3 regions of the Rhizobium sp. RAF36 genome follow, and region 3 is predicted to be linked to each of the others. Evidence: riboswitches for the same ligand, from Rfam matches in the RefSeq annotation. Region 3 holds a riboswitch; each other region holds the start of a gene.
The links. A riboswitch is a leader RNA that binds a small molecule or an ion and turns the genes downstream of it on or off. The one in region 3 is predicted to bind cobalamin.

Region 1 (10,425 bases), on a different contig from region 3:
CTGCCTTGCCAGGCATCTCCCCCTCAAGGGGGGAGATCGACTCGTGGTTGGCCTCTCGCAAAACAGTTGAGGTGGAAGCGAGCGGTTCCGCCCAGCCCATCTCCCCCCTTGAGGGGGAGATGTCCGGCAGGACAGAGAGGGGTACTGCACCCGCCAACGCTGCATCGAGCGCAATCGCCCGCTGCAAACTCTGATCCCCGCCCTCGCCCAATCCCCGCGGCACCCGCGCCAGCGCCACGGTCAGATCCGTCAGCAACCGCCCCGCGGGCGATCTGCCGAACACATGCAGCCCATCGCGGATCTGCATTTCCTTGAGATCGCAGAGATAGGCGTCAAGCTTCCTCAGCGCCTCGTCCTCGGTCTCGCCCTTGGCAATCCCGGCATCGCTGTCGAGGCCGATATCGGCGACGAGATCGAGGATCTGCTTCGACAGCAGCCGGATACGGCGCGGATCGCTGCCGGATGCCTCGTAATATTCGTCGACCAGCGCTTCCAGATCCTTCAGCGGACCATAGCTTTCGGCGCGCGTCAGCGGCGGCGTCAGGTGATCGATGATGACCGCAGCCGTCCGGCGTTTGGCCTGCGTGCCCTCGCCGGGGTCGTTGACGATGAAGGGATAGAGATGCGGCAGCGGCCCGAGGATCGCCTCCGGATAACACTCCTCCGACAGCGCCAGCGCCTTGCCCGGCAGCCATTCGAGATTGCCGTGCTTACCCATGTGAACAACCGCATCGGCGCCGAATTCCTGGCGCAGGAAAGCATAGAAGGCGACATACCCGTGCGGCGGCACGAGATCGGGCGAATGATAGCTTTCCTTCGGATCGATATTGTAGCCGCGGGCTGGCTGGATACCCGCCAGCACATTGCCGAACCGCGTGAACGGCAGAGCGAAGTGACCATCCACAACGTAGGGATCACCCTCCGGCACGCCCCAGCGCGCCGCCATCTCGTCTTGAATCTTTTTCGGAAGAGACGCGAAGAACGCCTTGTATCGCCTCATGGAAAGCGTTTCGCGGATCACCTTTCCGTCACGCCCGGAATTCGTCGGCCCCTCCGAGAGATGGCGGATCAGCGCATCGCCATCATCAGGGAAATCCGTGACACCATAGCCCGCCCCGCGCATCGCCTTCAGCACCTCGACGGTACCCGCAGGCGTATCGAGGCCGACGCCGTTGCCGAGGCGCCCGTCACGGTTCGGATAGTTGGCGAGCACCAGCGCCACGCGCCGCGCCGCAGCCGGCTTGCGCCGCAGCCGCGCCCAGCCAGCGGCGAGCTTGGCCGTGTAGCGCATCCGCCCTTCATCAGGCTGGCTGGTAACGATATTCGCTTCGACAGCCGCGTCATAACGCGCTGCCGACTTGAACGAGACGGCACGCGCCAGAACCCGTCCATCGACTTCGGGCAGCGCCACGTTCATACCAAGATCGCGCGCCGACAGCCCCTGCGATGACCCGGCCCACGCCTCAAGTGATGAAGCCGACAGGATTGCCTGCAGCACGACGGAGCCGCTTTTTTCCAGCACGGTCGGTTCACGCTGAGCACCCGGCGCGGACACAGCAAAGCCCGTCGTGTTGACCACGACATCGGGAGGCGCCTGATCAAAAATGCTGTCGATGATGCCCTTGGAGACCGGGTCTTTCAGGCTGTAGGCAAAGACCGGCAAGGGCCGGAGACCTTCCGCCGCCAGGGCCTCGATCATCGCCTCGACCGGTGCGGTCTCGCCGCTCTGGACCAGGGCTCGGTAGAAGCTGATGGCGGCGATGGGTTCGGACCCCAGCTCCTCCGTCGCAGCAAGTTCGCCCCCCTCTGTCCTGCCGGACATCTCCCCCGCAGGTGGGGAGATTGGCTGGGCGCGCCCGCTCATTCCAGCCTCAATTGCCTGGGGAAACGCCAACCACGAGTCGATCTCCCCCCCTGAGGGGGAGATGTCCGGCAGGACAGAGGGGGGTGCCACGTTCAGCAGCATCGCCGCAGACAACACTCTCCACTCCTCAACCCCAACGACTCCCCGCCCCGGCCACCAGATCCCGGCCTTCATCAGCGGCGCAGCCGCACCGGGCTTCTCACCACCCGACAGCATCGCCGCCGCATAATCCAGCAGCCGCCGCGAATTCTCGTCGCCGCCCTCGATCAGGTAAGCCCACAGCGCATTGAGATCATCGAGCGCCACATTGGAAAACGGCGTCAGCCCCGCATCCGGCTTGGAATCGCCGGGCAGAACGGCAATCCGCGCGCCATGCAGGGCCGCACAGGCATGCAAAGCCTCCAGCGCATAGTGAAAATAACTGGCACCGCCGAGCGCGCGGACAATGATGAGTTTCGCATGCCGCGCGGTGCGCTCGACATAGGCATCGACCGACATCGGATGCTTGAGGCTCATCAGGCTGGCAAGCCGAAGCGTCAACGGCGAGCCGCCGCCCTGTCCGTGGGCGGCGGCGATGGCCGCAAGCTCCGTATCCGCCGCAGACAGGAACAGGATATCGCCCGGCGACTGGCCAAGATCGATGGCCTCGTCACCGTCGCTAATCGTTCCTTTCTGGGCGAGAAGCAGATGCATGGATCAGACGAGCGCCTCGATGGCCTTGCGCACGGCCGCCTCGTCCATGTCATGCAGGCCGATGACGACGAGACGCGTGCCGCGGGTCTCGCCCGACGCCCAGGCGCGGTCGAAATACTGGTCGATACGGCTGCCGACAGCCTGGATCTGCAGGCGCATCGGCTTGCCCTCAACAGCAGCAAAGCCCTTCAGGCGGAGCACGTCATGCTCTGCAATCACGCCCTTCAGCTTCTCGATGAAACCGGCCGGATCGACGATCGCGCCGAGCTCGACGACGAAGCTGTCGAACTCGTCGTGGTCATGCGGCGTGCCGTCCTCATGCTCCAGCTCGTGATGGGACTTGCGATTGACGATATCTTCCTCGGTGCCGACGCCGAGGCCGAGCAAGACGCTGGCCGGAACTTCGCCGTTCTTCGCCTCGATCAGCGCCGGCTTGCGCGAAATGCGCGACGCCACTTCGTCACGGACGCGGATAATGCCTGCGGCATCGAGCAGATCCGTCTTGTTGAGCACGATCAGATCGGCGCACGTCAGCTGATCCTCGAACAGCTCTTCGATCGGGCTCTCATGATCGAGCGACTCGTCTTCGGCGCGGCGCGCATCGACGGCATCGTGGTCGTCGGCGAAACGTCCGGCGGCAACGGCGGCGCTATCGACGACGGTGATCACGCCATCGACGGTGACTTCGCTACGGATATCGGGCCAGTTGAAGGCGGCGACCAGCGGCTGCGGCAGCGCTAGGCCCGAGGTCTCGATGACGATATGATCGGGGCGCTGCTCGCGCTCGAGCAGCTTGGTCATCGTCGGAATGAAATCGTCGGCAACGGTGCAGCAGATGCAGCCATTCGTCAGTTCGATGATGTCGTCCTCGGTGCAGTTCTCGGCGCCGCAGCCCTTCAACACGTCGCCATCGACGCCGAGGTCGCCGAATTCGTTGATGATCAGCGCGATCTTCTTGCCGCCGGTATTGGAAAGCAGGTTGCGGATCATCGTCGTCTTTCCGGCACCGAGAAAGCCGGTGATCACGGTTGCGGGGATCTTCTGGTTCATAAATTTCAACCCTTCATTTTCAGCGGCAGCCCGGCCGCGATAAAATACACGTCCGCGGCGGAGGCCGCGATCATCTGGTGCAGCCGCCCGGCATGATCACGGAAATCCCGCGCCATCCGGTTCTCGGGCACGATCCCGAGGCCGACTTCATTGGAAACAAACACGAGCCGAGCCCTGGCCTTCGGCAGCCAGGCGGCAAGGGCCGCAGATTCCGCCGCCATATCCCGCTCGCCCATCATCAGATTGGTGACCCAGAGCGTCAGGCAATCCACAAGGATCGCCCGCCCTTCGCCGTCGACGGCCGACAGGCATTCGACAAGCTGCAGCGGCTCCTCATGCGTCGTCCAGGATGGCCCGCGATCGTCCCTGTGAGCGGCAATCCGCGCCCGCATCTCGTCATCCCAGGCCCGCCCGGTAGCGACGTAGTGGCGCTCGAGGCCGCTATCGGCGATCAGCTGTTCGGCGAAACGGGACTTGCCGGAACGGGCACCGCCAAGGATGAAGGTGGTGCTGGAAGGAGAGCCGCTCATGCGCAAAGGCCTGCGGCGAAACGTATGCGCTCTCCCCGCACTCCCTCATTCCTGTGCTCGTCACAGGAATCCAGCCACGGCACGTCGGCGCCGTGAATGAAACCTAACAGCAAGGAAATGAGTCTTCTGTGCCCAAGGACTTGGGCACGCTGGATTCCTGTGACAGGCACAGGAATGAGGGAGCGCCTGGGGGCCGCCCGACGTGACGGCATGCAAATTCGCGTTTCAGCCACGACAACCTCCGTGCTGGCAGCGGACAGGATTGCCCTTGGGTGGGCTCTTCGCCCGGCACGGTTGGCAGGTCTCCTGGCTCGCGGTTTGAGGCCCCGACAGGGATGGCGCAAGGCCATCCCTGATCGTGCCAGCGGATCTTCCTCGCCTTCCCGGCTGCATTCTCGTGAAAAGGCGGACGATTCGTAGAAATGGAGGCGTCCAGCCCCTGCTGATCACGATGCATTCCAGTGGCTTTTCCGGTGTCCTTGAGCCACCGCCCTGCCGCGGAATGCGGCGATCAGGCAATGGTGCCGGTGCACCGGATGGAAGACCCTGACCGCTCTACAGTCGCGGGGTCGGCTGTGATGAAGACGCCCGGTTTGGGTCCGCCCCGTCACATTCCCTTTTCATCCAGGGCGGCAATCACCGCTCCGGAACCATCCGTTATTGATTTCATCGTTAGGCGCGCGGCAGTGCGAAGTCAATCGAGCCCGGCGCGATGAAAAATGCCGCACCTTAACACGACTGAGTCTACCAAACAGATAGTCTATTAAATTCATTAACTTAAGACGCGATTTCGCTTGCCGTCGCCTCGCTTTTGCTGCAATTGCTCGCGAAATCATGCGGCGCACAAAGCGCGCTTCCTTGATCCTGCTCCCCGTCGCCTAGTTCTGTCATCATGCTCACGAAAACCGATATCGGCCGCCTGACGCGGCGCCATCTCAAATTCGATTTGGCGCGGCTGCGCGCGCTGGCGCGCCAGAACGAAATGGGCATGGTTTTCGCCGGTGGCGCGGTCGGCGTCATCTCCGGCTGCGCGGTCACCGGCATGAGCCTGATCTCCCGCGAGATGCACAGCCTGATCTTCGGCATCAGCGATGTCGATCGTCTGAGCTCCTCCGATATCAGCAACAAGCTGCTGCTGCTCTTGGCACCGGTCTGCGGCGGCATGCTTCTCGGCCTGCTGCTCTTCATCCTTAGCAGGACGCGCAAGAAGCCGATGGTCGACCCGATCGAGGCCAATGCACTGCATGGCGGCCGCCTGTCGCTGACCGACAGCATCATCGTCGCCATCCAGAACCTGATCTCCAACGGCTTTGGCGCGTCCGTGGGCCTCGAGGCCGGCTATACACAGCTGGCGGCGGGCCTGGCCTCGAAGCTCGGCCTGAAGCTGCAGCTGCGCCGCGCCGATCTGCGCGTCCTCCTCGGCTGCGGTGCGGCAGGCGCTATCGCCGCAGCCTTCAATGCCCCGCTAACCGGCGCCTTCTACGCGTTCGAGCTGATTATCGGCACCTACACCATCGTCTCGCTGACACCCGTTGTCGTCTCCGCCCTGCTCTCGACGCTGGTGGCGCGGCTGCTCGCAGGCAACGATTTCACCATCGACGTAGGCAGATTCGGCACTGTGGTGCCGGCCGATTATGTGCCGGCCATTCTGCTTGGCGCCTGCTGCGCCGGTGCCGGCATCCTGATCATGCAGGGCGTTTCCTTTGTTGAGGAACTGGCCCGCAAGAGTTCCGTGCCGACACCGGTACGCCCGGCGCTCGGCGGCATCGTTGTCGGCCTGCTGGCCACCATCTCTCCACAGGTGTTGTCGGCTGGGCATGGCGCCTTGCATCTCAACCTGGCGCATCAGGTGGCAATCCCGACGCTCGTCGGCATCCTGCTGTTGAAGTCGCTTGCATCTGCAGTGTCGATCGGCTCCGGCTTCAGGGGCGGCCTGTTCTTTGCATCGCTGTTCATGGGCGCGCTTCTCGGCAAGCTCTTTGCCTATTCCGCGCCGTTCTTTGCGCATGCCTCGCTGACACCCGAGGTCTACGCCGTCGTCGGCATGAGTTCACTCGCCGTCGCCATCATCGGCGGACCGCTGACGATGACCTTTCTGGCGCTCGAAATCACCGGCGACTTCCCGATCACCGTATTGGTGCTCGCCGCGGTCATCACGTCGTCGCTGGTCGTGCGCACCACCTTCGGCTACTCCTTCGCCACCTGGCGTTTTCACCTGCGCGGTGAAAGCATCCGTAGCGCCCACGATGTCGGCTGGATCCGCAATCTGACGGTCGATAAGCTGATGCGCGCCGACGTCAAGACCGCCAATGCCGCAACCACTGTCGAAGAGTTCAAGAAGGCCTTTCCGGCCGGCGCCACGCAACGCGTCATCCTTGTCGATGACACAGGCAAATATGCCGGTCTGGTGCTGGTGCCGGAAATCCACGCCAACCCGATCGCCACCGACGACGAGGGCAAGGGGCTGGAGAGCTTCGTGCGCTACAAGAACGATTTCCTGCAGCCGCAGATGAATGCCAAGCAGGCAGCGGCCATCTTCGACAAGAGCGAAAGCGAAGCGCTCGCCGTGCTCAACAATCTGATCGAGCGCAAGGTCGTCGGCCAGCTCAGCGAAAGCCACACGCTGCGCCGCTACAGCGAAGAGCTCGACCGGCGGCGCCGCGAAATCTCCGGCGAAATCTAGCCAAGCAGCCGGTTCAGCCAGTCGCCGTCGAGATGCGCCTCCAGTTCGTCCGCAACGGCATCCAGCGCCCGGTCGACGCTCTCCGCGTAATTGCGCCTTTCGCCCTGAAGGCCGAAACTCTGCAGCAACCGGCTGCGATAGGGATCGCTGGAAAACAGGCCGTGCAGATAGGTGCCGACGATACGTCCATCCGCAGATACGGCACCATCCGCGGCACCGTCCACCACGGCCGACGGCCGGCTGCAATCCGGCCCCTCGGTCACGCCGAGATGGATCTGATAGCCTGACAGCGGCGTACCATATTCGGCAGAAACAGCATGGCTGTTGCGAACGGTCTTCTCCGGCGCCATGACGGTTTCGACGTCGAGCAGCCCGAGCCCGTCAACCTCCGCCGTTCCGCCCTCGATGCCGAGCGGATCGTGCACCTTGCGGCCGAGCATCTGATAACCGCCGCAAATGCCGATCACCCGGCCGCCGCGCCGGACATGGGCGGCCAGATCACGATCCCATCCCTCGGCGCGAAAATCGGCAAGGTCGCTGATCGTCGATTTGGAGCCCGGCAGCACGACGAGCGCGGCGTCTTCGGGAAGACGCTCCCCGGCACGCACGAACACCAGCTCGACGTCGTCTTCGGGTCTCAGCGGGTCGAGATCGTCGAAATTGGCAATCCGCGGCAGAACGGGGACGGCGATCTTCAATGCGGCCCCGCTTCCCCGCGCCAGCTTTTCAAGAACGACTGAATCCTCCGCAGGCAGCCCGCCTGCCGCCTTCAGCCACGGCACGACGCCGAAGCACGGCCAGCCGGTATAACGGCCGATCGCGGCAATCCCCTCGTCGAAAAGCGAGACGTCGCCGCGGAACTTGTTGATGATATAGCCGGAGATCATCGCCCGATCGGTGTCGTCGAGGATCGCATGTGTCCCGACAAGCGAGGCGATGACGCCGCCGCGATCGATATCGCCGACCAGTACGACCGGCACGCCGGCCCTTGTCGCAAAGCCCATATTGGCGATATCGCCCGGGCGCAGGTTGATCTCCGCCGGCGATCCCGCGCCTTCGACGATCACCAGATCGGCGCCCTCGGAAACCGTGGCGAAGCTCGACAGCACGAATTCCAGTAGTTGCGGCTTCAGACGCTGATAGTCACGCCCCTTCGCCTGCCCCCAGACCTTGCCCTGGACGATGATCTGGCTGCCGTTCTCCGATTGCGGCTTCAAAAGCACCGGGTTCATATGAACAGATGACGGCGTGCGCGCAGCCAGCGACTGCAGCCACTGCGCCCGGCCGATCTCGCCGCCATCGTCGGCAACGGCTGCGTTGTTGGACATGTTCTGCGGCTTGAAGGGCCGCACCGTCAGTCCGCGATTGGCCGCCAGCCGGCAGAGCCCGGCGACGAGCACCGTCTTGCCGACATCCGATCCTGTTCCCTGCAGCATGATGGCTCTGGTCATGTGACGAGGCCTACAACGCGTTGCCTCGCGCGGTCAACGGCAGGGCCAAAAACACGAAAACCGCGCAGGCAGTAAGCCGCGCGGTTTGCCGTAAACTCTGGCGTATTCGCCCATACACGGCGAAACTCGTCTTCTCCGGGACGCAAAACCTGATCCGGAGAACCGGCGGTTTGTCCCCCGCCGTGGCTACACTGATAACGCGACATCCTTACCGGAGAGTTATTGAGGCCTTAAGCAAACATGAATTTTGACCTTTTTTTGAACTTTTGTTGGCAGCGGCGTGTGCGCCGCATCATTGAAGCGCCCAATCACAGGCGGCAGCAGTCGCTAATATTAGCTGTTGTAAATCAATGTTTTAGGCCAAAAAAGTTCAACTGCGGAAAGTTGACCGCAACCTTTTCTGCGCTAGCATCTGTAAATTTAAAAATCCTGAGTGGAAATAAGGATGTGCAGATGAAGACCGCAGGAAAAATGCTGTTATTCGCCGCCCTTGTCTGCGCGTTTGCGACCTCGGCCGCGGCATCCGGCTGCGGAAACGTCTCGATTGCCGAGATGAAGTGGGGCTCGGCCGCCATCGCAGCGAATTTTGACAGGATCATTCTCGAAGCCGGCTATGGCTGTGACGTCAAGATCGTCCCCGGCGACACCATGCCGACCTTCGCCTCGATGAACGGAAAATCGACGCCGGACGTCGCGCCGGAACTCTGGGTCAAGGGTGTTCAGACCGAACTGGACGATGCCATCACCGCCGGCCGCCTTGTCGAAGGCGCGGAGATCCTTTCTGAGGGTGCAGTCGAAGGTCTTTGGATCCCCAAATTCGTCGCCGACGCCAACCCATCCATCAAGACGCTGGAAGACGCCCTCGCCCGCCCGGATCTCTTTCCGGGCGACGGATCGACGGACAAGGCTGCGATATTCAATTGTCCAACCGGCTGGGCCTGCAAGATCTCGACGCAGAACATCTACAATGCCTTCCATGCAGAAGAGAAAGGCTTTGACCTCATAGGAGCTGAAACGCCGCGGGCGCTCGATGCATCGATTGCCGATGCCTTTGCCGACAAACGCGGCTGGCTCGGTTATTACTGGGCGCCGACTGCGGTCGCCGGAAAATACGAGATGGTGCGGCTGGCGATGGGTGTCCCCTTCGACCAGGCAGAGTGGGACAACTGCACCTCCGTCCCCGGATGCGCCAAGCCCGAGCGCAACGCTTATCCGACATCCCAGGCGTTCACCGTCACCACAAGGTTATTCGCAGACCGCGCCGGTCCGGCGATGGATTATCTTCGCAAGCGCAGATGGGACAACGGCACGATCAACGACGTGCTGGCATGGCAGGATGAAAACGGTGAAAGCAGCCGCAACGCCGCCATCTATTTTCTGCAGAATTACCCGGAGCTCTGGACCCTCTGGGTGCCCGAAGAAGTGGCGGCCCGGGTGAAGCGAGCGCTTTAGCAAGCTTCGCGAAGGCCAGCGCCGTCATGATATGCCTTCGACAACGAAAACGCAGCCAGGCTGCGCCCATTGATATTGCAGGTGCTTGAAATGACCCCCGCCGCTTCTTTTCCCGATCGCGACACCGTTGCCAAGAAATTTGCCGGAAGCAGCGATGCCGACAAGTCCTATCTCCAGCTCCTGATGGAGAATGCGGCGCAGGACGACAATCTGGTCGACGGCCTGCACCGCTATCTCGATCAATCGGCCGAGAGCCGGTTTCTCAATTCGCTGAAGCTTGAGACGACGGGGAAATGGATCGGCTCGGCCGCTCCGGACCGCCTTCAAGTCCGCCTGATGGAAGCCGCCAAGTCCAGCCAGCATCCGGCCTATGAGGCTTTCCGCACGGGATTGGTGCGCTCCGGCGGCCTTGAAAGGGCCTATCCGGCAGCCAAGATCTGATTAGCGGCGTGCGGCCCGGTCGACAGAGCGGCCGGCATCCTGCGTCGCATTGACGGCATTGGCCGTATCGCGGCCGACGCCGCGGATCGTGTTACCGCAGGACGAAAGAGCAAGCAGGAGCATGAGGGCAGCGCCGATTTTGGCTGTGGTCGTCATCGTGGAATTCCTTTGAAAATATGACCTCTCCGAAGCGGCGAACGCCGCTCCGGCCGATAAACGCATCAAAGCCAAAAAGGTTCACGCCAGAATGGTTTAGGCAGC
Region 2 (10,425 bases), on a different contig from region 3:
CCCGAAAGTGCCTAGATGCGTTTGGCGTCGAGCGCGGCACTGAGCCTTGCGACGTCCTCGCGCAAAGAGGTCAGCTCGGTCAGCACGCGCATGTCGATCTTCTGGTGCAGCGCCAGCACTTCCAGCTCGGCCTTCAGGTTCACCTCATAATCCTTGGCTGCCTCCAGCCGGTCACGCTCGGCCTGGCGGTTCTGCGACATCATGATGATCGGTGCCTGGATCGCGGCGAGCATCGAGAGGATGAGATTGAGGAAGACGAAGGGGTAGGGGTCGAAGGCGCCGGTCGCCAGGATGATGGTGTTGATGACAGTCCAGATCACCAGGAAGGCCAGAAAGGTCAGGATGAAGGACCAGGAGCCGCCGACGCGGGCGATGCCATCGGCAATGCGCTGACCGAAGGACGACTCGGCCGAAAGGACGGCATTGACGTTGGTGGAGATGATCTTCCGTTCATGCGCCTTCTGCAGCACGCGCTTCTCGATGTCGCCGAGTTCGTCGGCACTCTTGCCGAAATGCGTGTGGATGAAATTGGGGAGGTTATACATGCGAGGCTCCGATGCTGTATCGCGTCGGAGCCAGTATTCCCGCTGATGGCCTGAATGCAATGCGAATTAGTGTCTTAGCTGCTCAGTAGCTGGCTTCGTTGACCATCACATGCTGCGGGAAGAAGCGGTCGAGCGTCTGCGCCTTGCCGAACATGACGTCGTGCTGCAGGTAGCGGTAATCGCGCACCAAGGGATCGAGCTTCTTCGGATCGAGCACCCAGTCCGGCGTCACCTCGTTCTTGCGGGTTGCCAGCTGGTAGCGGTCGATGATGTCGTATTTCTTCTGCACCCGGCCGAGGAAGCCGGTGTAGTAGGGATGCTCGAAGCCGGCGAACTTCAGAAGATTGTAGGAGATCAGCGACGGGCTGATGGTGCCGACATCCTGCTTGACGCCCTTCTTGTTCGACCAGATCACCAGCGGCGTCTCGTGCTGCTGCTTCATGACATCGAGCGGCGCCTTGCGGGTGGCGACCTGGTCCGGCATGTAACCGGCGCTCATATAGACATTACCGAGCGGAGGCAGGTGGTCGCCCCAGAGCACGATGATCGTCTCGCGGTCGCGGTGCGAGGCCCAGTCCATCAGCATCTTCAGGCTGTCGTCGGCTTCCTTGACGCCCTGCGTATAGGTTGCGAGCGTTGCGCGGTCGGCTTCCGGAATGTCGCCCTGGATATCGATCGAGTTATGGGCGTAGCGGTTGGCCTCGTACGGGCCATGTCCCTGCAGCGTGACAGCGAAGAAAAAGAACGGCTTATCCAGTCCGTCGCCCTCGCGCATGATTTCCTTCATCAGCGAGTCGTCGGAGGCAAAGATGCCGCGCTTTTCCATCGGCGGCAGGGTTTCCTCGGTGCGGAACTCCTCGAAGCCGAAATCCTTGTAGACCTCGTTGCGGTTCCAGAACCAGCCGCTGAAGGGATGGAGCGCGCGCGCCGTGTAGCCTTCGCCGCGGAAGAAGGTCGCGAGCGAGGGGACGTCGCGGCGGATATATTGCTGATAGGGAATGCTGCCATAGGGCAGGAAGGCATTGGAGAACCCCGTCAGCGCCTCGAACTCGACATTGGCGGTCATGCCGCCGAATTCGGGCGAGAAGACATAGCCGGACTGGGAGGCGCGGATCGTCGGCATCGGGTCGGCGCTGAAATTCAGCTTCTTCAGCCGCGTCGGATCCCAGAAGGATTCGCTCATCAGCATGATGACATCGGGTTTTTCACGCGGACCGGCGAGATAGCCGTAATTGCGGGCCGGGATCGCGTCGAGCGCCTCGGCGTTGAGGCCGGCAGGGGCGGCGACATCGGCCATCGGCACATTGAAGATGAAGGCGAGGATGAAGCCGTTGCTGCGATAATTTTCCTTCTGGTCCCACATCATCGGCACGACCTGCAGGCGGTCGCGGATGTAGGAATATTGCGAATAATCCATCAGCGAACCGAAGGCGGCGATCACCGGCAGGCCGAGGCAGAGGCGGCGAAGACGCGCCTGGTTCGACAGCTTCGGAAAGGTGCGCCAGGCATAACGCCAGCCGAACACCATGCCGGCGGCGAGCAGCACTAGGCCGACAACGATGGCGATTGCCGTGAACGGCCGGTCGCGCACCATCACCGGCAGCAACTCCATGATCTGCCGGCCGAAGAGGATATCCGAGGGATAGAAGGGATCGGACAGGTAATGCTGCTTCTGATTGGAGACGAACGCGGGGATCAAGACAAGCGGAACGAGGATCAGCGCCGAGAGATAGCGGCGGCCGAAGGCGGCATCGAGCGTCAGCATCAGGATGGTCAGCATGACGACGGTGGTCATACCGGGGCGGGCCGTCGAGGTCAGGAAATCGCCGACATCGGCAAGCGTGCTGCGGGCGATCCATTCGACGGCGATGACGCTGAGCAGTGCCATCGAAAAGGTGAATGCGATGCTGAGGGCGGCTCGGGCGGCGGGAGAGCGGACATTCGCGCCGAGACCAGCAGAAAGCAGCGCCATTCTTCTGGCCTGCGCGGACTTCATGACCAACGCGATCAAGGGCGGACTCCAATGTCATTCCCGCCGTCATCCCGGCGTCATAAAACCTTCACCGAACTGTCACATGCCCGCCATGAACGCTAGATGAACCGTTAATGTTTCCTTGCTTTTCCCGAAGATTTGAATTTTCGTCTGAGCAGACCCGGCGGCTTTTCATGGCAGGACACGTTGCGGGGCGAACGCGCGCGCGCTAAATAGATGACATGACACAGGAAAACGCTCCCTTGAACACGCTCCGGATTGCCGTCGGCCAGCTCAACCCAACGGTTGGCGATGTTGCTGGAAATCTTGCCAAAGCCCGCGAGGCACGCGCCGATGCGGCCCGTCAGGGCGCGGATCTGCTGCTTTTGACCGAGCTGTTCATTTCCGGCTATCCGCCCGAGGATCTGGTGCTGAAACCGGCATTCCTGAAGGCCTGCCTCAAGGCCATCGAGGACCTCGCAGCCGATACCGCGGATGGCGGACCGGGTCTGATTGTCGGCTTCCCGCGGCAGGGCGAGACCGGGCGGCACAATTCCGTCGCGGTGCTCGATGGCGGCAAGATCCTGGTGTTCCGGGACAAGATCGATCTGCCGAATTACGGCGAATTCGACGAGAAGCGTGTGTTCAGCGAAGGCTCGATGCCGGGACCGGTGAATTTCCGTGGTGTCAGGATCGGCGTGCCGATCTGCGAGGAGATCTGGAACGATCTCGGCGTCTGCGAGACGCTGGCCGAAAGCGGCGCCGAAATCCTGCTGGTGCCGAACGGCTCGCCCTATTATCGCGGCAAGGTGGATGTGCGCCATCAGGTGGCGCTGCGTCAGGTGATCGAAACGGGCCTGCCGCTGATCTTCGCCAACCAGCTCGGCGGCCAGGACGAACTGGTCTTCGACGGCGCGAGCTTTGCCTTCAACGGCGACAAGTCGCTGGCCTTCCAGATGAGCCAGTTCGAGCCGGCGCTTGCCGTGACCACTTGGAAGCGCGGCGACAACGGCTGGCGTTGCAGCGAAGGACCGATGTCGCATATTCCGGAGAAAGAGGAGGCCGATTACCGGGCCTGCCTGCTCGGCTTCCGCGACTACGTCAACAAGAACGGCTTCAAGAATGTCGTGCTTGGGCTCTCCGGCGGCATCGACTCGGCGATCTGCGCGGCAATTGCCGTCGATGCGCTGGGCGAGGAGCGGGTCCGCACCGTCATGCTGCCCTACCGCTACACGTCCGAGGATTCGCTGAACGATGCCGCCGAATGCGCCAAGGCGCTCGGCTGCCGCTACGACATCGTGCCGATCGAGGCGCCGGTGACCGGCTTTACCTCGGCGCTCTCCGATCTCTTCGAAGGCACCGATAGCGGCATCACCGAAGAAAACCTGCAGAGCCGCGCCCGCGGCACGATCCTGATGGCGATCTCCAACAAGTTCGGCTCGATGGTCGTCACCACCGGCAACAAGTCGGAAATGTCGGTCGGCTATGCGACGCTCTACGGTGATATGAACGGCGGCTTCAATCCGATCAAGGACCTCTACAAGATGCAGGTCTATGCGATCTCGCGCTGGCGCAATGCGCATGTGCCGCCGGATGCGCTTGGCCCATCAGGCGTGGTGATCCCACAAAACATCATCGACAAGGCGCCCTCTGCCGAACTGCGGCCTGATCAGACCGACCAGGATTCGCTGCCGCCTTATCCGGTTCTCGACGACATTCTCGAATGCCTCGTCGAGAAGGAAATGGGCGTCGATGAGATCGTCGCGCGCGGCCACGATGTCGCGACGGTGCACCGGATCGAGCATCTGCTCTATCTCGCCGAATACAAGCGCCGCCAGTCGGCGCCAGGCGTGAAGATCACCAAGAAGAATTTCGGCCGCGACCGCCGCTATCCGATCACCAACCGTTTTAGGGATCGGTAGGGGTATTATCATTTGCAGTTTGTCTAGATTGAGAGGGGACGAGCATGGCATTGCGCACAATTGCCTTGGATGAGCTCGATGGTTTTCAATTGGACGAAGCAAACCGGCTTTATTGGCGGGGCGAGACGGTCGTTCTTGAGCGCCGGTTGAAGCTCGAAACATATCAGATTGTTCTCGCTACATTGGCTACGGTCGGCGCTGTCGCATCTGGAATTCATCCTTTCCTAGTGAGTTGGCATCTTCTGAACTGAGGATTTCGTGTCCTTGAACCTCAGCTCGCTTTTGAAGCGATGCGCCTTTATCGAAACGCAGATGCATGGCACAAACCGCATGCAAATCAGAATGAAGCGGAACGGCTAAGCGCCGGGCCGCAGCAAATGCGGGAGGCATGCATGCGCAGTTCGGTCGAGATCTACAATATCCGCACCGGTCGGAGCCGGGTCGTGTTCCAGACGGAGCAGCTGATCGAGGCGCCGAATTTTTCGCCCGATGGCCGCTACCTACTGCTGAACGGTGATGGCCTTCTCTATCGCTTGTCACCGGACGGTGAGGGCGGTCTGCAGCAGGTCGATACCGGCTTTGCCACGGCCTGCAACAACGATCACGGCATTTCGCCCGACGGAAGGCAGTATGTGATCTCCGACAAGACCGAGCATGGCAAATCCTGCATCTATACCCTGCCGTCGGAAGGCGGCGCGCCGAAACAGATCACCGAAAACCTGCCGTCCTACTGGCATGGCTGGTCGCCTGACGGAAAGGAACTCGCCTATTGCGGCATTCGCGGCGATCTCTTCGATATCTACACGATTTCCGTCGATGGCGGCGCCGAGCGGCGGCTGACGCATGGCGAGGGGCGCAATGACGGGCCTGACTATTCCTTCGACGGGCAGTGGATCTATTTCAATTCCAGCCGCACCGGGCTGATGCAGATCTGGCGCATTCATCCCGATGGGACCGGTTTGGAGCAGGTCACGCACGACAATTACGGCAACTGGTTTGCCCATCCGGCGCCTACCAACGACAAGGTGCTGCTGCTTTCCTACGATCCTGACGTCTTCGATCATCCGCGCGACCTGCATGTGCGCCTGCGATTGATGGATATGGACGGCGGCAATCTGACGACGCTCTTCGAGCTGTTCGGCGGGCAGGGCACGATCAATGTTCCCTGCTGGTCACCTGATGGTGACGAGTTTGCCTATGTCCGGTATTTCCCGGCTACTTGAAGCTTCTCGTAAAAGCGGGCAAGAGGCATGGGTCAGGTGCCCGCTTGCCGCGGGAGAATCGGGAATCCGGTGCAAGCCCGGAACGTGCCCAACGCTGTAAGGCCGACGCCTGCCGCATCATGCCACTGGTTGACACCGGGAAGGCTGCGGTGGGCGGATGACGCCAAGTCAGAAGACCGGCCTGGCATCATAGACTGATCCCGCGCGGACGGCGGGGCGGTTGCGTTGTTGGGGATTTGACGATGCGGCCCATGAACAAGGATGCGCTTGAAGGCGCGTCCGCCTTTTCCGCTGACGAGCGCGACGCCGTCTACCGGGCGATCATGACCAGGCGCGATGTGCGCGACCAGTTTCTGCCTGATCCTGTACCATCCGACGTGCTGATGCGGCTACTCGGAGCCGCGCACCACGCGCCCTCGGTTGGCTTCATGCAGCCCTGGAATTTTATCGTTGTCGAAGATGCAGGTGTGCGTCAGCGCGTGTGGAACGCCTTCGACAGGGCGAACCGCGAGGCGGCCGGGATGTTCGATGGTGAGCGGCAGGCGACATACCGGTCGCTGAAGCTCGAGGGTATCCTCAAGGCGCCGCTCGGCATCTGCATCACCTGCGATCCGTCACGCAGCGGTGACGTCGTGCTGGGGCGCACGCATAATCCGCGGATGGATAGCTATTCAACCGTCTGTGCGGTGCAGAACCTCTGGCTCGCGGCACGGGCCGAAGGCATTGGCGTCGGCTGGGTCAGCATTTTCCATGAGAGCGAGCTCAAGGACATTCTCGGCGTGCCCGCGCATATCGAGATCGTCGCCTGGCTATGCGTCGGCTATGTCGATACGCTCTATAGCGAGCCCGAGCTGGCCGTTAAAGGCTGGCGGCAGCGGCTTTCGCTCGACGATTTGATCTTCCGCGATGGCTGGGGCCGCCGCTAATTCTGTTGTTGCTGCTGCGGCTGCGGCCCAGATGTCGCCGGGTTCTTCAGGTCGATACTGCCCTGGTCGCCCGCGAGAAATTGCGGGCCGATCTGGCGTACCTTGCTGTTGCCGGGGTCGTAGGGGCGGTCCGGTACCTGTGCCTGCGGCGCAGCCGGTGTGGGGGCTGCAGTTGCCGGCGGCTTGGTCGTGATCGTCGTGATCGAGCCCTTTGGCGGCGGCGCGCTGACCGTCTGGTTCTTGCGCATCTGCTCGTAATAGGCGGTCAGATTGCAGCTGCAGGAGGATTTCTCACCGGGCGCCCGGTTCTTGTAGGCGAAGGCGTTCGGCATGGCGCTGTAGCGCGCGCCGGTCGCGGCCGAGATCATGTTGGCCGCGTCGGTGTTGGAGACGTCCTGATAGAACAGCTCCGTCTCGATGCCGGGGCACATTTTCGAGCAAGTGGAGGCGTCGCGGCTGAAATCGATCGAGGTCGCATTGGTGCTGATCGGGAAGAAGCCGCCGTCGCAGCTTCGCACGCACATGGTGCTGACATGCGACATCATCTCGCCGCGGGGCACGCCATATTGGGTGTTGCCTTCCTCGCCGTTGCCGAGCGGAATGAAGGTATCGCCGCGCATCGCCTGTTCTTCGGTACTTGGCGCCGGGACATAGGCGCGCTCGTCCGGCTGATAGCCCGGATCGTCGTTGCAGCCGTTATCGTCGAGGGCCGCCATCAGTTCGCGGCGTTCGTTGACGTCGCTGCCGCCGGCCTCCCGCAGTTGGTTGCGGCGCTCCTGGAGGTAGTGGATGTTGTCGATCATCCGCGATTCCGATTCCTGCAGATCGCCGCAGTAGCGGTCGTTCTCGCCGCCGATGACGACCATGCTGTCGACGCTGCAGCCGTTGCTGCGCAGGTCGTTGCGCAGCTTGCGGAGCTCGAGGTTCTGTTCGGCTATGGCGCTTGCATATTGGCGGATCTCCGGGCCGTTGCCGATCACCTGCGGCAGGTCGGCAAGGCGTCCGCGCAGATCTTCGCAGATCGCGCTGGTCTGCGCCGCCGCGGGCGCGGCAGCAGCGAGAAAGAGAGCAAGGGTCAGGCTTCGGCGTTTCACGGTATCATCCCGCAGCATAATAAACCGGAAGCGGCAGAGCATTTGCCGCATCCGTTCTGTCTAGCTGCCTTCCGTTAACAAGCTAACGAAGGAATTCTAACGCATTTTTCCGATCGACGGCAAATCACGCCGGCTGCTGGGCCTCGACGACGGCAAGCGCCGCCATATTGACCACACCGCGCGACGTCACCGACGGCGCCAGAATATGGGCCGGGAGCGCGGTGCCGAGCAGGATGGGGCCGACATGCAGGCCGTCGGTCATCGACTTGACGACGCCGAGCGTGATGTTGGCCGCATCGAGGTTCGGGAAGACCAGCAGGTTGGCTTCACCGTGCAGCGTGGTGGACGGCATGACGCGCTTGCGGATTTCGTCGGCGATTGCGCTCTCACCATGCATTTCGCCATCGACTTCGAGATCAGGGGCGGCATCACGGATCAGCTGCAGGGCACCGCGCATCTTCGTGGCGCTTTCGCTTTCGCGCGAGCCGAAGTTGGAATGCGAGACGAGGGCGGCGCGCGGCGTGATGCCGAAGCGCTTGATTTCCTCGGCAGCCAGAACGGCTGATTCAGCCACTTCCTCGGCGCTCGGATTGAACGTCACGTAGGTGTCGGTGAAGAAGGTGGCGCCACGCTGCGAGATCAGCAGGCTGAGCGCTGAAAAATCGCGGACATCCTTGCGCTTGCCGATGATCTGGCGAACGTCGCGCAGGTGCTTCTCGTAACGGCCTTCGAGGCCGCAGATCAGCGCGTCTGCTTCGCCGCGGCGCAGCGCCAGCGCCCCGATGACGGTGGTGTTGGTACGCACGATCGTGCGGGCCGCTTCCGGGATAACGCCCCGGCGGCCGACGAGCGACAGATAGAGATCGACATATTCGCGGAAGCGCGGATCGTCTTCCGGGTTGATGACGGCGAAGTCGGAAAGCGGGCGGATGCGCAGGCCATAGCGCTGCAGGCGGGTTTCGATGACCTGCGGACGGCCGATCAGGATCGGTTCGGCAATGCCTTCTTCGATGAGAACCTGAGCGGCGCGGAGCACGCGTTCGTCTTCACCTTCGGAGAAGATCACCCGCTTCTTTTCGGCAGCCTTGGCGGCCGTGAAGATCGGCTTCATGATGAAGCCGGAGCGGAAGACGAAGCGGTTCAGCTGGTCGAGATAGGCGTCGAAATCGGTGATCGGACGGCGTGCGACGCCGCTCTCGGCCGCTGCCTTGGCGACGGCAGGCGCGATGCGCAGGATCAGGCGCGGATCGAACGGCGAGGGGATCAGATAGTTCGGTCCGAAGATCGGCGTTTCACCGGAATAGGCGCGGGCGGCGACATCGGACGGCTCTTCGCGGGCGAGGCCGGCGATGGCGCGGACGGCTGCCATTTTCATCGCTTCGTTGATCTCCTCGGCGCCGCAATCCAGCGCGCCGCGGAAGATGAAGGGGAAGCAGAGAACGTTGTTGACCTGGTTCGGGAAGTCCGAGCGTCCGGTGCAGATCATCGCGTCCGGCCGGGCGGCACGGGCGAGTTCCGGCATGATCTCCGGCGTCGGGTTGGCGAGCGCCATGATCAGCGGCTTTTCGGCCATCTGCTCGAGCAGTTCCGGCTTCAGCACGCCGGCAGCAGAGAGGCCGAGGAACACATCGGCGCCGCCGATGTTTTCGGCGAGCGTGCGGGTATCGCTCTTCTGCGCGTAGACGGCTTTCCATTGGTCCATCAGCACGTTGCGGTCCTCGTAGACGAGGCCTTCGATGTCGTGGACCCAGATGTTCTCGCGCTTGGCGCCGAGTTCGACGAGCAGATTGAGACAGGCGAGCGCCGCAGCGCCGGCGCCAGACGTGACGATCTTGACGTTGCTGATCGACTTGCCGGCCAGTTCCAGGCCGTTGAGGATGGCGGCGGCGACGATGATCGCGGTGCCGTGCTGGTCATCATGGAAGACGGGAATGCGCATCTTTGCGCGCAGCTGCTGTTCGATCTCGAAGCATTCCGGCGCCTTGATGTCTTCGAGGTTGATGCCGCCGAAGGTTGGCTCAAGCGAGGCGACTGTCGAGACCATTTGCTCGACGGTCGAGGCATCGACCTCGATATCGAAGACGTCGATATTGGCGAATTTCTTGAAGAGAACGGCCTTGCCTTCCATCACCGGCTTGGAGGCGAGAGGGCCGATATTGCCGAGGCCGAGAACGGCGGTTCCGTTGGAGATGACGGCGACCAGATTGGCGCGCGAGGTGTAGTCGGCGGCCGTCTCCGGATCGTCGCGGATCGCGAGACACGGCGCGGCGACGCCAGGCGAATAGGCGAGCGCCAGATCGCGCTGGTTGCCGAGCGGCTTGGTCGCCTGAATTTCGAGTTTGCCGGGGCGGGGATAGCGGTGGAAGAACAGCGCCTGTTCGTCAAGAGTTCCACCTGTCAGGTTCTTCTCCGTCTTGGATTTGTCCTGATTATCCATTGCCTTCTCCAATACCGCAGTCATGTCGTTTGAAGCCTTCTCCATACAACAATCGGTGCGGCGGGACAGCGGGAATTTGAGGTTGAAAGCGGAAAACTCTTATGCCCGGAGGATGCGTCAAACAACCGCGCTGTCATCTTCCTGAAACACGAGTCTGATTTTGGAAGGCCAGATGAACGATGGGGCACGGGCAGGATGCCTGTGATGGATTACATGGATACGCGACACTTCCGTACGCTCTTCATTTCCGATGTGCATCTCGGTTCCAAGGCTGCCAAGGCCGACTTCCTGATCGACTTTCTGCGC
Region 3 (10,425 bases):
GAAAAGAGAAGCCGGCAAAAGCCGGCTCCTCGAATGCGATGACGATCAGGCCGTTGCCGTGGCAACGCGTTCGCGCAAAGACCGCGCCGCCGCCACCATATTGACGAGCGCCGGCTTCACTTCCTCCCATTTGCGGGTCTTCAAGCCGCAATCCGGATTGATCCAGAGCTGCGAATCGCCAAGCCGCTCGCGCGCCAGAAGAAGCAGACCGGTCATATCGGCAATATCGGGAACGCGTGGCGAGTGGATGTCGTAGACACCCGGGCCGATTTCGTTCGGATAGTCGAAACCGCGGAATGCCTCCAGCAGCTCCATCTTCGAGCGCGACGTCTCGATCGAGATCACATCCGCATCCATCGCGGCGATCGCATCGATGATGTCGTTGAACTCCGAGTAGCACATATGCGTGTGGATCTGCGTCGCGTTGCTGACACCGGTCGAGCACAGGCGGAAGCTTTCGACGGCCCAGTCGAGATAGGTCTTCCATTGCGAGCGCCGCAGCGGCAGGCCTTCCCGGAGTGCTGCCTCGTCGATCTGGATCATTCTGGCGCCGGCCTTTTCGAGATCACCGACCTCGTCGCGAATCGCCAGCGCGATCTGCCGGCATGCTTCGCTTCGGGCGATATCATCACGCACGAAGGACCAGTTGAGGATCGTCACCGGTCCAGTCAGCATGCCCTTCACCGGCCGGTCTGTCAGAGACTGGGCATATTGCCACCAGCTTGTCGTCATCGGCTTCGGCCGCGCGATATCGCCGAAGATAATAGGCGGGCGGACATAGCGCGACCCATAGCTCTGTACCCAGGCATGCTGCGTGAAGGCAAAGCCTGACAGCTGCTCGCCAAAATACTGCACCATGTCATTGCGCTCGAACTCGCCATGAACGAGCACATCGAGGCCGATTTCCTCCTGCCAGCGGATGGCTGCTTCGGTTTCCTTGCGCAGGAAAGCCTCATAGTCCGCATTGCTGAGCGTCCCCTTCGTGTGTGCCGAACGGGCCTTGCGGACTTCAGGCGTCTGCGGAAAGGACCCGATCGTCGTCGTCGGGAACAGCGGCAAGCGCATATCCGTCTGCTGGATCGCCTTGCGCTCGGCGAAACCGGCCTTGCGGCGCTTCATGGTCTCGTCGATCGCTGCAATCCGCTGCCTGACCGCGGGATCATTGACCTTCGGCGATGCCGCGCGGGCGGCCGCGGCCCTCGAAGAGCTGCCGATGGCATCCGTCACGCAATCGCGCCCCTGCGAAAGTGCCTGGCCGAGGACCGCCAGCTCATCCAGCTTCTGCGTGGCAGAAGCCAGCCATCCCCTGACCTCGGCATCAATAGCGGTTTCGAGAGCAAGATCGATCGGCACATGCAGAAGCGAGCAAGATGGCGCGATTTCGATTGGACGCGTTTTGGAAAGCGCCTCGACCCGATCCAGCAGTTTCTCAAGATCAGCGCGCCAGATGTTGCGGCCATCGATGACGCCGAGAGACAATACCCGGTCATCAGGCACCGCCGATACGACCGCATCAAGCTGCTCGGGCGCGCGCACCAGATCGACGTGCAGACCGGCAACCGGCAGCGCCGCTGCTGTCTTGAGATTGTCGCCCAATGCGCCGAAATAGCTGGCGATCATGATCTTCAGGTTCGGCACCAGCTGGTGAAGCGCGCTGTAGGCCGTGGTCAGCGCGTTCCGCTCAGCGTCTGTGAGATCGAGCACCAGGGCTGGCTCGTCGATCTGCACCCAATCGGCGCCCGCAGTGCTGAGCTCCGCGAGGATGGCCGCATAGACAGGGAGCAACCGGTCGAGCAGTTCTATCGGATCAAAGCCTGCCTGCGTCGCCTTGCCGAGCTTCAGGAAGGTCACCGGGCCGAAAATGACCGGGCGCGTGTGGATACCGAGCGCCTTCGCCTCGCGGAACATCTGCAGCGGCTTGTTTTCGGTCAGCGCGAAGCGCTGGTCGCGGGTGAATTCCGGCACCATGTAGTGGTAGTTGGTATCGAACCACTTGGTCATTTCGAGCGCCGGAACGCCCTCATGATGATGCGCATGGCCGCAATCGCTGTGCTCAGCGCCCACTGAGCCGCGCGCCATGGCGAAATAGATGTCGAGATCGACGGGGCCGCCCTTCCAGCCATATTCGGCCGGTACGGCGCCGACCATCACCGCCGTGTCGAGCACATGGTCGTAGAGGGAAAAGTCGTTGGACGGGATGATATCGATCCCCTTGGCCTTCTGCAGGGTCCAATGTTCGGCCCGCAATGTCTTGGCGACGTCGAGAAGTGCTGTCCTATCGGCCTTTCCGGCCCAATAGCTTTCCAGCGCGAACTTCAGTTCGCGGTGCTTTCCGATACGCGGGAATCCGAGATTTGCAGTCTTGATGCTCATGTTTCCTTACCCCGAGGGTTATGGGCAAGGCTTGGGATGACGCATCGGCGCGCGGACACAGGCGTGCCGGTCGCAAAAGCGGCACACCGGACACCCCGCCCGTGGACGTTATCGATCGCGGCAGGTCTCCTGGCTTGCGGGTCAACGCTGCCGTCCGTCTTCCCGGGGCGTCTTCCCCAGTGACATGAATGGACGGCCGCTCGCCGCTTACAGTTGCGGGGGCAGCTCCGGCATTTTCACCGGATTCCCTCTTAGCTCCGGACCAAAGGTCCGCAGAACCACGATGACACGAGCATGTCGCATCGCGGATCACACGTCAATAGACATAAAGATATGCTTATGTCTTTGTTTCTTTGGTTGGCTGTGCTCGCCGATTACGACAACAGCATCGAGGATGGCGCGCCGGTCTCCGCGGGAGACTGCAGCTTCTGGGCAGCAAGCACCACTTCGACGCGATTGCGGGCATCGAGCTTCTGCATCAGGATCGTCATGTAGTGCTTGACGGTCTTCTCGCTGATATCGAGCATGCTGGCGATTTCGCGGTTGGTCTTGCCCTGCAGCAGGTAGTTGACGATCTGCTCCTCGCGGGCGCTCAGGCGCTTCTGCATCTGCGCCTTGCGGCGCACCTCGGCCGTCTTCATCGACAGGATCACCTTGGTGGCGAAACCCGGCGTGATGAACGTGCTGCCGTCATGCACGGTCTTGATCGCCTCATACAGATCGCGCGCCGTGCTGCCCTTCAGCACATAGCCGCAGACGCCGAGATTGAGCACCTGGATCGCCGTGTCGATATTGGCGGTGGCGGTGAAGACCACGACCTTCGTGCCTTCGTAGTTCTTCTGGATCAGCTCGAGTGCCGCCAGTGTATCGCCCGGCATACTGAGATCGGTGACAAGAACGTCGGGCCGGTGCTCCTCGACGATCTTCAGCGCGTCGATGGCGTTCTGCCCGCGGGCAGTCACTCGAAGATCTTCCTTCGCCGAGTAAAGATTAACTAGTCCATCCAACAATATTGGATGATCATCAACGAATGCGACAGAGATAGACATGATGACGAATAAACCCCCTCGTCTTCTTTCCGATAGCTCTAAAGTAAACAGAGCCAAACATAAAGACGGATTTTAATGCTTGGTTAACTTCATCGGATTTCTGTCTATTCGATCTCTATGCTTTCAGCCAGTTATCAATTCGGATAGTCCGTCGCCTTATAGGCCAGTTGCGTCGGCCTGCTGCAACTCCAGCACCATCTCCAGCATCATGCCGCCCCCGGGCCGTTTGTTAACAGCAAGCTTACCGCCGAAGCTCTCGATCCTCTGCCGGAGGCCATAGAGCCCCATTCCGCCCTCGCGCGCCGCGAAAGGCACCGTCCCGGAGGGCAAACCGTCATCCCCGACCGAAATCGCGATGACTGGCATGTCGATCCGACATCGGACACGCTGGCCGTTGCCACCAGCGTGGCGGTAGGCGTTGTTGAGCCCTTCCTGAACGAAGCGGTAGATGCAGGTCTTCAGCGCCGGCGGCAGGTCGGCATTGGTGCCGCTGGACACAAAGGCGACCTTGGTCTTGGTCCGCGCCTCATGCTGCCTGATCGCCTCGGCCACCACGTCCTTGGCCCAGAGATGCAGGATCTCAGGCAAGAGCAGCGATTTGGTGACCGTCCGGGCCTCGATCAGCGCTTCACCGAGCGTCTTGCTGGTCTCGTCGAGGAGCCTTGCGCGCTCATCCTTCTTGGTCAGGTCGCGCAACTCGTCGAGCTGCAGGATCGCCAGCGTCATCAGCTGTACCGGGCCGTCATGCAGATCGGCGCCGATGCGGCGGATGAAGGTCTCGTTGAGGTTGGCGAATTCCATGGAGGCCCGGCGCGCCGTATCCCTCAACTCCATCAATTCCTTCGAGGCGGACTCGGCCTCCTCGGCGCGGTGGCTCAGAACCTGCCGCTGATGCTCGATCGTCCGGCTGCCGCGCCTGACGATCAGGAACAGGCCGAGCATGACGACGAAGGAGAACAACGCCACCGTCGTCCAGGTGACCACCCGCAGCCGCGCGAGCTCATCGACAAAACCGCTCGGATCCTCATGGATCTCGGCCACGCCGATGATCCGCCCCGAGGCCTGGTCATGCAGCGGGCTGTAGATTTCGAGATATTCGGTATTGATGTTGCGGAACGTATGCTCGTCGGCATGAAGATCGGCATAGACGGCGACAATTTCGCCTTTCAAGGCGCGCTGCAGGCCCTCGGGGAAACTGAAGCGGTGGCCGATCATCTGTTTGGTCCGGGAATAGGCAACAGTCCCGTCGGGCGCCCATATCTCGATATGCGGGAAACGCGCCTGGAGATCCGCATCGCCGAACAGCGCGTCGAGATGGGCGATGCTGGCGGCCTTAAGGCGCGTCGAGCCGCCCAGTTCCTGCACCTCAGCCTCAGTCAGGCTCTGAACCAGCAAGGCCGTCGTGCCGGCCTTTCCGCTGAGCGCTTTGTCGGCAACCAGCCGCGTCGTCAGATAGCCCGCAGAAACCGTGGCGATCAGAATAACCAAGCTGCTGGCGATCAGGAACTGCGTGGAAAGGGTCCGCTCGGCGCCCCATCGAAGGATACGCGTAAACAGTCGCGGCACTTCCGCGCTTTCATCTACGCCAGCATTTCTGGCGCCTAAGTATTCGTCCGGCAAAACGTCCCCCCAAGGCCGATAGCGCTATCATCCTTGCAATATTACCCAAGGAAATAAAGCACCATTTTTGTACTATAGGCCCGTATGAATTCTATCAGACCAAAGGCCAATTCATCATAGGACCTTACTCCCGGAAGGATAAGGACCGAAGACCTGCTTTTGCCGTGGACGAACATCGAAAACATCGTCCGACCATGCGCCGTTCAAAACCCCGGCAACTTTCCGCAAGATCGCATCATCCCAAGCCAGCCCTGCAAGGCGGGCTTTGAAGACATCAGGGGCAATTCAAACCGCCGGGCTCGCAGCGCGATCCGGCGGACAGGACAAGTTTGCGAAAAACCAGGCGCCAGGACAGCGCGCCGACGGAGGGGAAAATGGTTACGCTTGTAAGACACGATCTCGAGTTCATCCTGAAGCAGATCGCCATCGCCGAACAGCATGCGGCCGGTGGTGACCTTGCCGCGCTCGTCGCCGAAGCCGGCGAAGCAGCCGGCGCGACCGGCACCGGTGCACCGCAGGCGCATCTCCTGCCCTACGGCCTCCGAACCGTCGACGGCAGCTACAACAACCTGCTCGATGGCAAGGAAACCTGGGGCGCCGCCGACCAGCCGTTCACGCCGCTGGTGCAGCCGACCTACCTCAACGAAAATGACGACACACAGATGTTCGGGACACCGCAAAATCCGGTTTACCTGACCAACGGCAACTACACGCCGGGCACACCGAGCGGCAGCCCGATGCTTGCACCCGGCACAGTCGTCGACGCCGATCCGCGCATCATCTCCAACCTGATCGTCGATCAGACCAGCAACAACCCGGCCGCGATCATGGTCTATGATGCCATGCTCGCCGAGGGCAAGACGGCAACGCGCGTACCGATGCAGGACGCCAATGGCGCGCCCGTCGCCCATGCAACCAACGTCGTCGGCCCCGATGGCACCGTTCTCGCCGCCGCGGGCAGTCCCGTCTACGTCTACACGTTCGAGAACGTCTCGCCCGATATCGGCGACTCCGCGCCTTACAACTCGATGTTCACGCTGTTCGGCCAGTTCTTCGACCATGGCCTCGACCTCGTGGCCAAGGGCGGTGCCGGAACGGTCTACATTCCGCTCTCGCCGGATGACCCGCTCTACAACCCCGCAACGCCGCACACCAATTTCATGGTCCTGACCCGCGCCAGCCGCGACGCCGATGGCGAAGTGGCTGCCAACACCACGACTCCCTGGGTCGACCAGAACCAGACCTACACCTCGCATGCATCGCATCAGGTGTTCCTGCGCGAATATGTCATGCATGAGGGCAAGCCTGTCGCGACCGGCCATCTGCTCGACGGCGACCGTGGCCTGCCCACCTGGGCAGACATCAAGGCGCAGGCCCGCGAGATGCTCGGCATCGACCTGACCGATGCCGATGTCACCAACATTCCACTGCTGCGCACCGATCCTTATGGCCGCTTCATCCCCGATGCCAACGGCTTCGCCCAGGTGATCACCGGCATCGGCGCGGACGGGATTCCGAACACCGCCGACGACATCGTTGTCTCAGGCACGCCGGGCGCTCCTGTCAGCACCGCTGGAGCCGTCCGCATCGGCCACGCCTTCCTCGATGACATCGCCCATGCTGCAGTACCGGTCATCGCCGGTGGCGTCCTGCAGGCCGACGGTGACGACGCCGTAGGCTATTCCGGCGGCTTCAACAGCCGCGGTCAGCAGACTGCCTACGATGACGAGTTGCTCGACGCCCACTACATCACCGGCGACGGCCGCGGCAACGAGAATATCGGCCTGACGTCGATCCATCACATCTTCCACTCGGAGCACAACGGCGTCGTCGAGCAGACCAAGCAGGTCGTTCTCGACAGCGCCGACTTGGTCTTTATCAACCAGTGGCTGCTTGAGCCGATTACCACGCTGCCGACAACCGAGGCAGAACTTGAGGGACTCGTCTGGAACGGCGAGCGTCTGTTCCAGGCAGGCCGCTTCACCACCGAAATGCAGTATCAGCACCTCGTCTTCGAGGAATTTGGCCGCAAGATGCAGCCGGATATCGATGCCTTCGTCTTCGAGCCGTCGACCGACATCAATCCGGCGATCTTCGCCGAGTTCGCCCACGCGGTTTACCGCTTCGGCCACTCGATGCTGAACCAGGATATCGACCGCCTCGTGGAAAATGCGGATGGTACTTTCAGCTTCGATAACATCACGCTCTTCGACGGCTTCCTGAACCCGCTGGAACTCGGCGCCGTCGATGCCAATGGCAACGTGCTCGTCAATCACGATCAGGCAGCCGGTGCCATCATCCGCGGCATGTCCCGACAGGGCGGCAACGAGATCGACGAATTCGTCACCGACGTCCTGCGCAACCAGCTGGTCGGTATCCCGCTCGATCTTGCCGCCCTCAACATCGCCCGCGGCCGCGACGTCGGCCTGCCGACGCTGAACGACGCACGTGCGCAGTTCTACCAAGCAGCCGGTCAGGACACCCAGCTGAAGCCCTATGTCAGCTGGACCGATTTCGCGCTGAACCTGCAGAACACCGCGTCGATCGTCAACTTCATCGCTGCCTACGGCACGCACTCCTCGATCACCAGTGCAACGACGCTCGACGCCAAGCGCGCCGCCGCCGCGTCGATCGTGCTCGGCACGGCAGGCGCACCTGCCGACCGTCTGGAATTCCTGAATTCGACCGGCGCCTGGGCGACGGCTGAGACGGGTCTCAACGACATCGATCTGTGGATCGGCGGCCTTGCCGAGAAGAAGATGGATTTCGGCGGCATGCTCGGCTCCACCTTCTCCTTCGTCTTCGAACTGCAGATGGAAAACCTGCAGGAATCGGACCGCTTCTACTATCTCTCCCGCGTCCAGGGCCTGAACCTTCTCAACGAGCTGGAAAACAACTCGCTGAGCAAGATCATCATGCGCAATACCGATCTGGGCGAAGGTTCGACGGCGCTGTCGGGCGACATCTTCTCGACGCCTGACCATACGCTTGAGATGGACATCTCGAAGCAGGTCGGCGCCGATCCGATCTTCACCGACCCGATCCTGCAGGCGCTGACTCCGCTGGTCGTGCGCCGCGACCCCGATGGCGACGGCGACCTCGACTACATGGCCTATCACGGCGGCGACCACGTCGTCATGGGCGGCACCGAGGAAGACGATACGATCATTGCCGGCGAAGGCGACGACACGATCTGGGGCTATGGCGGCAACGACACGCTCGAAGCCGGCTACGGCGTCGACCACGTCCATGGTGGAGAGGGTGACGACATCATCACCAATGCCGGCACAGATATCGGCGCCGCCGACTTCCTGCATGGCGAAGGCGGCAACGACGTCATCCACGGCGGTAGCGGCCTGGCGCTGATCTTCGGCAATGACGGCAAGGACTTCATCATCGCGGGCCCCGATGGCAAGCACGTTCTCGGCGGCCTCGGCGACGACTTCATCCGCGGTGGTGACGGCGGCGACTTCCTGATGGGCAACGAGGGCAACGACTGGATCGAGGGCGGCGGCCGTTTCGACACGCTGTCTGGCGAAAACTCCGAGCTGTTCTTCAACTCCTCGATCATCGGCCATGACGTTCTGAACGGCGATGGCAGCGACACCGACTACGACGCCGAATCCGGCGACGACATCATGTTCCAGGGCGACGGCATCCAGCGCAGCAACGGCATGGCCGGTTTCGATTGGGCGATCCACAAGGGCGACGATACGGCGGCCAATTCCGATCTCGGCATTCCGCTCTTCGCCACCCAGGAAGCCTTCATCCTCCGCGACCGCTTTGACCTCGTGGAAGGTCTCTCAGGCTGGGTCCATGACGATATCCTGACCGGACGCGTCGCGCCGACCAATGCCCGGGCCGAACTGCAGAATACCGCAGCCATTCCGGGTACCGGCAGCCCGCTCGAAAGCTATTCGAACGCGCTGCTCGAAAAGAACCTCAGCCTCATCGCCGGTCTCTCGCAGCTCGTCGCCCACCGTGCCCGTACCTCGGTGACCGTCAACGGCGTCACCGAAACAATCGTCATGGATACCGCTGACGCTTCCGACATCCTGCTCGGCGGCGGCGGTGATGATATCATCACCGGCCTTGCCGGAGACGATATCATCGACGGCGACCGCTGGCTGAACGTCCGGATCCGCATCAACGACCTCAACGGCAATGAGATCGGTTCGTCCGACGGCCTGTCGAAGGGCGTCTTTGCGCCCAACGGAGCCGCAATGTTCAACGGCCGCACACTCAGCGACCTGATGTTCGACCGCACGCTGAACCCGAGCCAACTCGAAATCGTCCGCGAGATCATCGACGGCGAGGTAGAGGGCGATATCGATACGGCCGTCTATACCGACGTCCGCGCCAATTATACGATCACCCAGAATGCGGATGGCAGCATCACCGTCGCTCACACCGGCTTCGACGAAGACGGGGGGCCCGACGGAGATGAGGAGACGGTTGCCAATCCGGTTTCCGACGGCACCGACCGCCTGTTCAACATCGAGCGGCTGCGCTTTGCGGACGGCGAATATGCGCTGAGCCCGCCGCAACTCCAGCTCTACACGCTCGATCGTGGCCAATACCGCGACGACTTCAGCCCGTCGAGCTATACGGGTTCCGACGGCACGACGCTCTGGACAACACCCTGGACAGAGTCTAGCGACAACAACAGCGCCACTAGCGGCGATGTTCTCGTGACCGGCGGCACGTTGCGTTTCGACGACAACGGCAATGGGGCCAGCGTGCAGCGCGCCGCTAACCTTGCAGGCGCGACGACGGCCCGTCTCACCTACGATGTGAACGAAAGCGGACTCGATCAGGGCGATACCGTGACCGTCTGGTTTGCGGCCAATGGCGTCAATTTCATCCAGATCGACACCATCAACTCTGCAACAAACGTTGCCGAACGGAGCATCGATCTGACCGGCCCGTTTACCGCCGGGGCCATTGTTCGCTTCACATCCACCGCACTCGGCAATAATGACATCGTCGATATCGACAATGTCACGATCGACTTCACCCGCCCTGCGGCGGCGCCATCGATCAACTATGCAACGAGCTTCATCGAGAATGGTGAGCCGGTTGCGATCGCCTCCGGTCCTGCGATTACCGATGAGGATGGCCAGATTGTCTCCGCACGGATCGTTCTGACCAATGCCCAGAACGGTGACCAGCTGAATGCAGGCGCTCTTCCTGCAGGCATCACCGCCCAGACCGACACTTCGGTTGCCGGCCAGATCGCTATCGCGCTGACGGGGACCGCCACGCTTGCCGCCTATCAGGCCGCAATCCAGGCGATCACCTTCGGCAATAGCTCGGACCAGCCGGGAACAGTGGCACGCGTCATCACCGTCACCGTCAACGACGGCCTGATGAACAGCAATCC

Region 1: another riboswitch for cobalamin. It lies ahead of cobU (bifunctional adenosylcobinamide kinase/adenosylcobinamide-phosphate guanylyltransferase); the one in region 3 lies ahead of metE (5-methyltetrahydropteroyltriglutamate--homocysteine S-methyltransferase).
Region 2: another riboswitch for cobalamin. It lies ahead of bluB (5,6-dimethylbenzimidazole synthase); the one in region 3 lies ahead of metE (5-methyltetrahydropteroyltriglutamate--homocysteine S-methyltransferase).

Annotation. Positions count from the first base shown of each region.
Region 1 is NZ_JBFREC010000001.1:528,280-538,704, reverse strand. It holds gene cobN (cobaltochelatase subunit CobN) at 1-2,557, opposite strand, end outside; gene cobW (cobalamin biosynthesis protein CobW) at 2,561-3,607, opposite strand; gene cobU (bifunctional adenosylcobinamide kinase/adenosylcobinamide-phosphate guanylyltransferase) at 3,613-4,137, opposite strand; cobalamin riboswitch at 4,417-4,807, opposite strand; gene AB4Z25_RS02690 (chloride channel protein) at 5,030-6,820, shown strand; gene AB4Z25_RS02685 (cobyric acid synthase) at 6,817-8,271, opposite strand; gene AB4Z25_RS02680 (glycine betaine ABC transporter substrate-binding protein) at 8,725-9,723, shown strand; gene AB4Z25_RS02675 (hypothetical protein) at 9,814-10,164, shown strand; gene AB4Z25_RS02670 (entericidin A/B family lipoprotein) at 10,165-10,320, opposite strand; gene AB4Z25_RS02665 (LysR family transcriptional regulator) at 10,417-10,425, opposite strand, start outside.
Region 2 is NZ_JBFREC010000001.1:661,966-672,390, forward strand. It holds gene AB4Z25_RS03300 (GFA family protein) at 1-15, shown strand, start outside; gene AB4Z25_RS03305 (DUF1003 domain-containing protein) at 12-545, opposite strand; gene AB4Z25_RS03310 (LTA synthase family protein) at 628-2,517, opposite strand; gene AB4Z25_RS03315 (NAD+ synthase) at 2,760-4,439, shown strand; gene AB4Z25_RS03320 (hypothetical protein) at 4,484-4,690, shown strand; gene AB4Z25_RS03325 (TolB family protein) at 4,832-5,662, shown strand; cobalamin riboswitch at 5,681-5,861, shown strand; gene bluB (5,6-dimethylbenzimidazole synthase) at 5,905-6,588, shown strand; gene AB4Z25_RS03335 (DUF2865 domain-containing protein) at 6,585-7,682, opposite strand; gene AB4Z25_RS03340 (NADP-dependent malic enzyme) at 7,807-10,119, opposite strand; gene AB4Z25_RS03345 (UDP-2,3-diacylglucosamine diphosphatase) at 10,333-10,425, shown strand, end outside.
Region 3 is NZ_JBFREC010000004.1:262,829-273,253, reverse strand. It holds gene metE (5-methyltetrahydropteroyltriglutamate--homocysteine S-methyltransferase) at 46-2,373, opposite strand; cobalamin riboswitch at 2,476-2,671, opposite strand; gene AB4Z25_RS16540 (response regulator) at 2,748-3,422, opposite strand; gene AB4Z25_RS16535 (sensor histidine kinase) at 3,579-4,988, opposite strand; gene AB4Z25_RS16530 (peroxidase family protein) at 5,417-10,425, shown strand, end outside.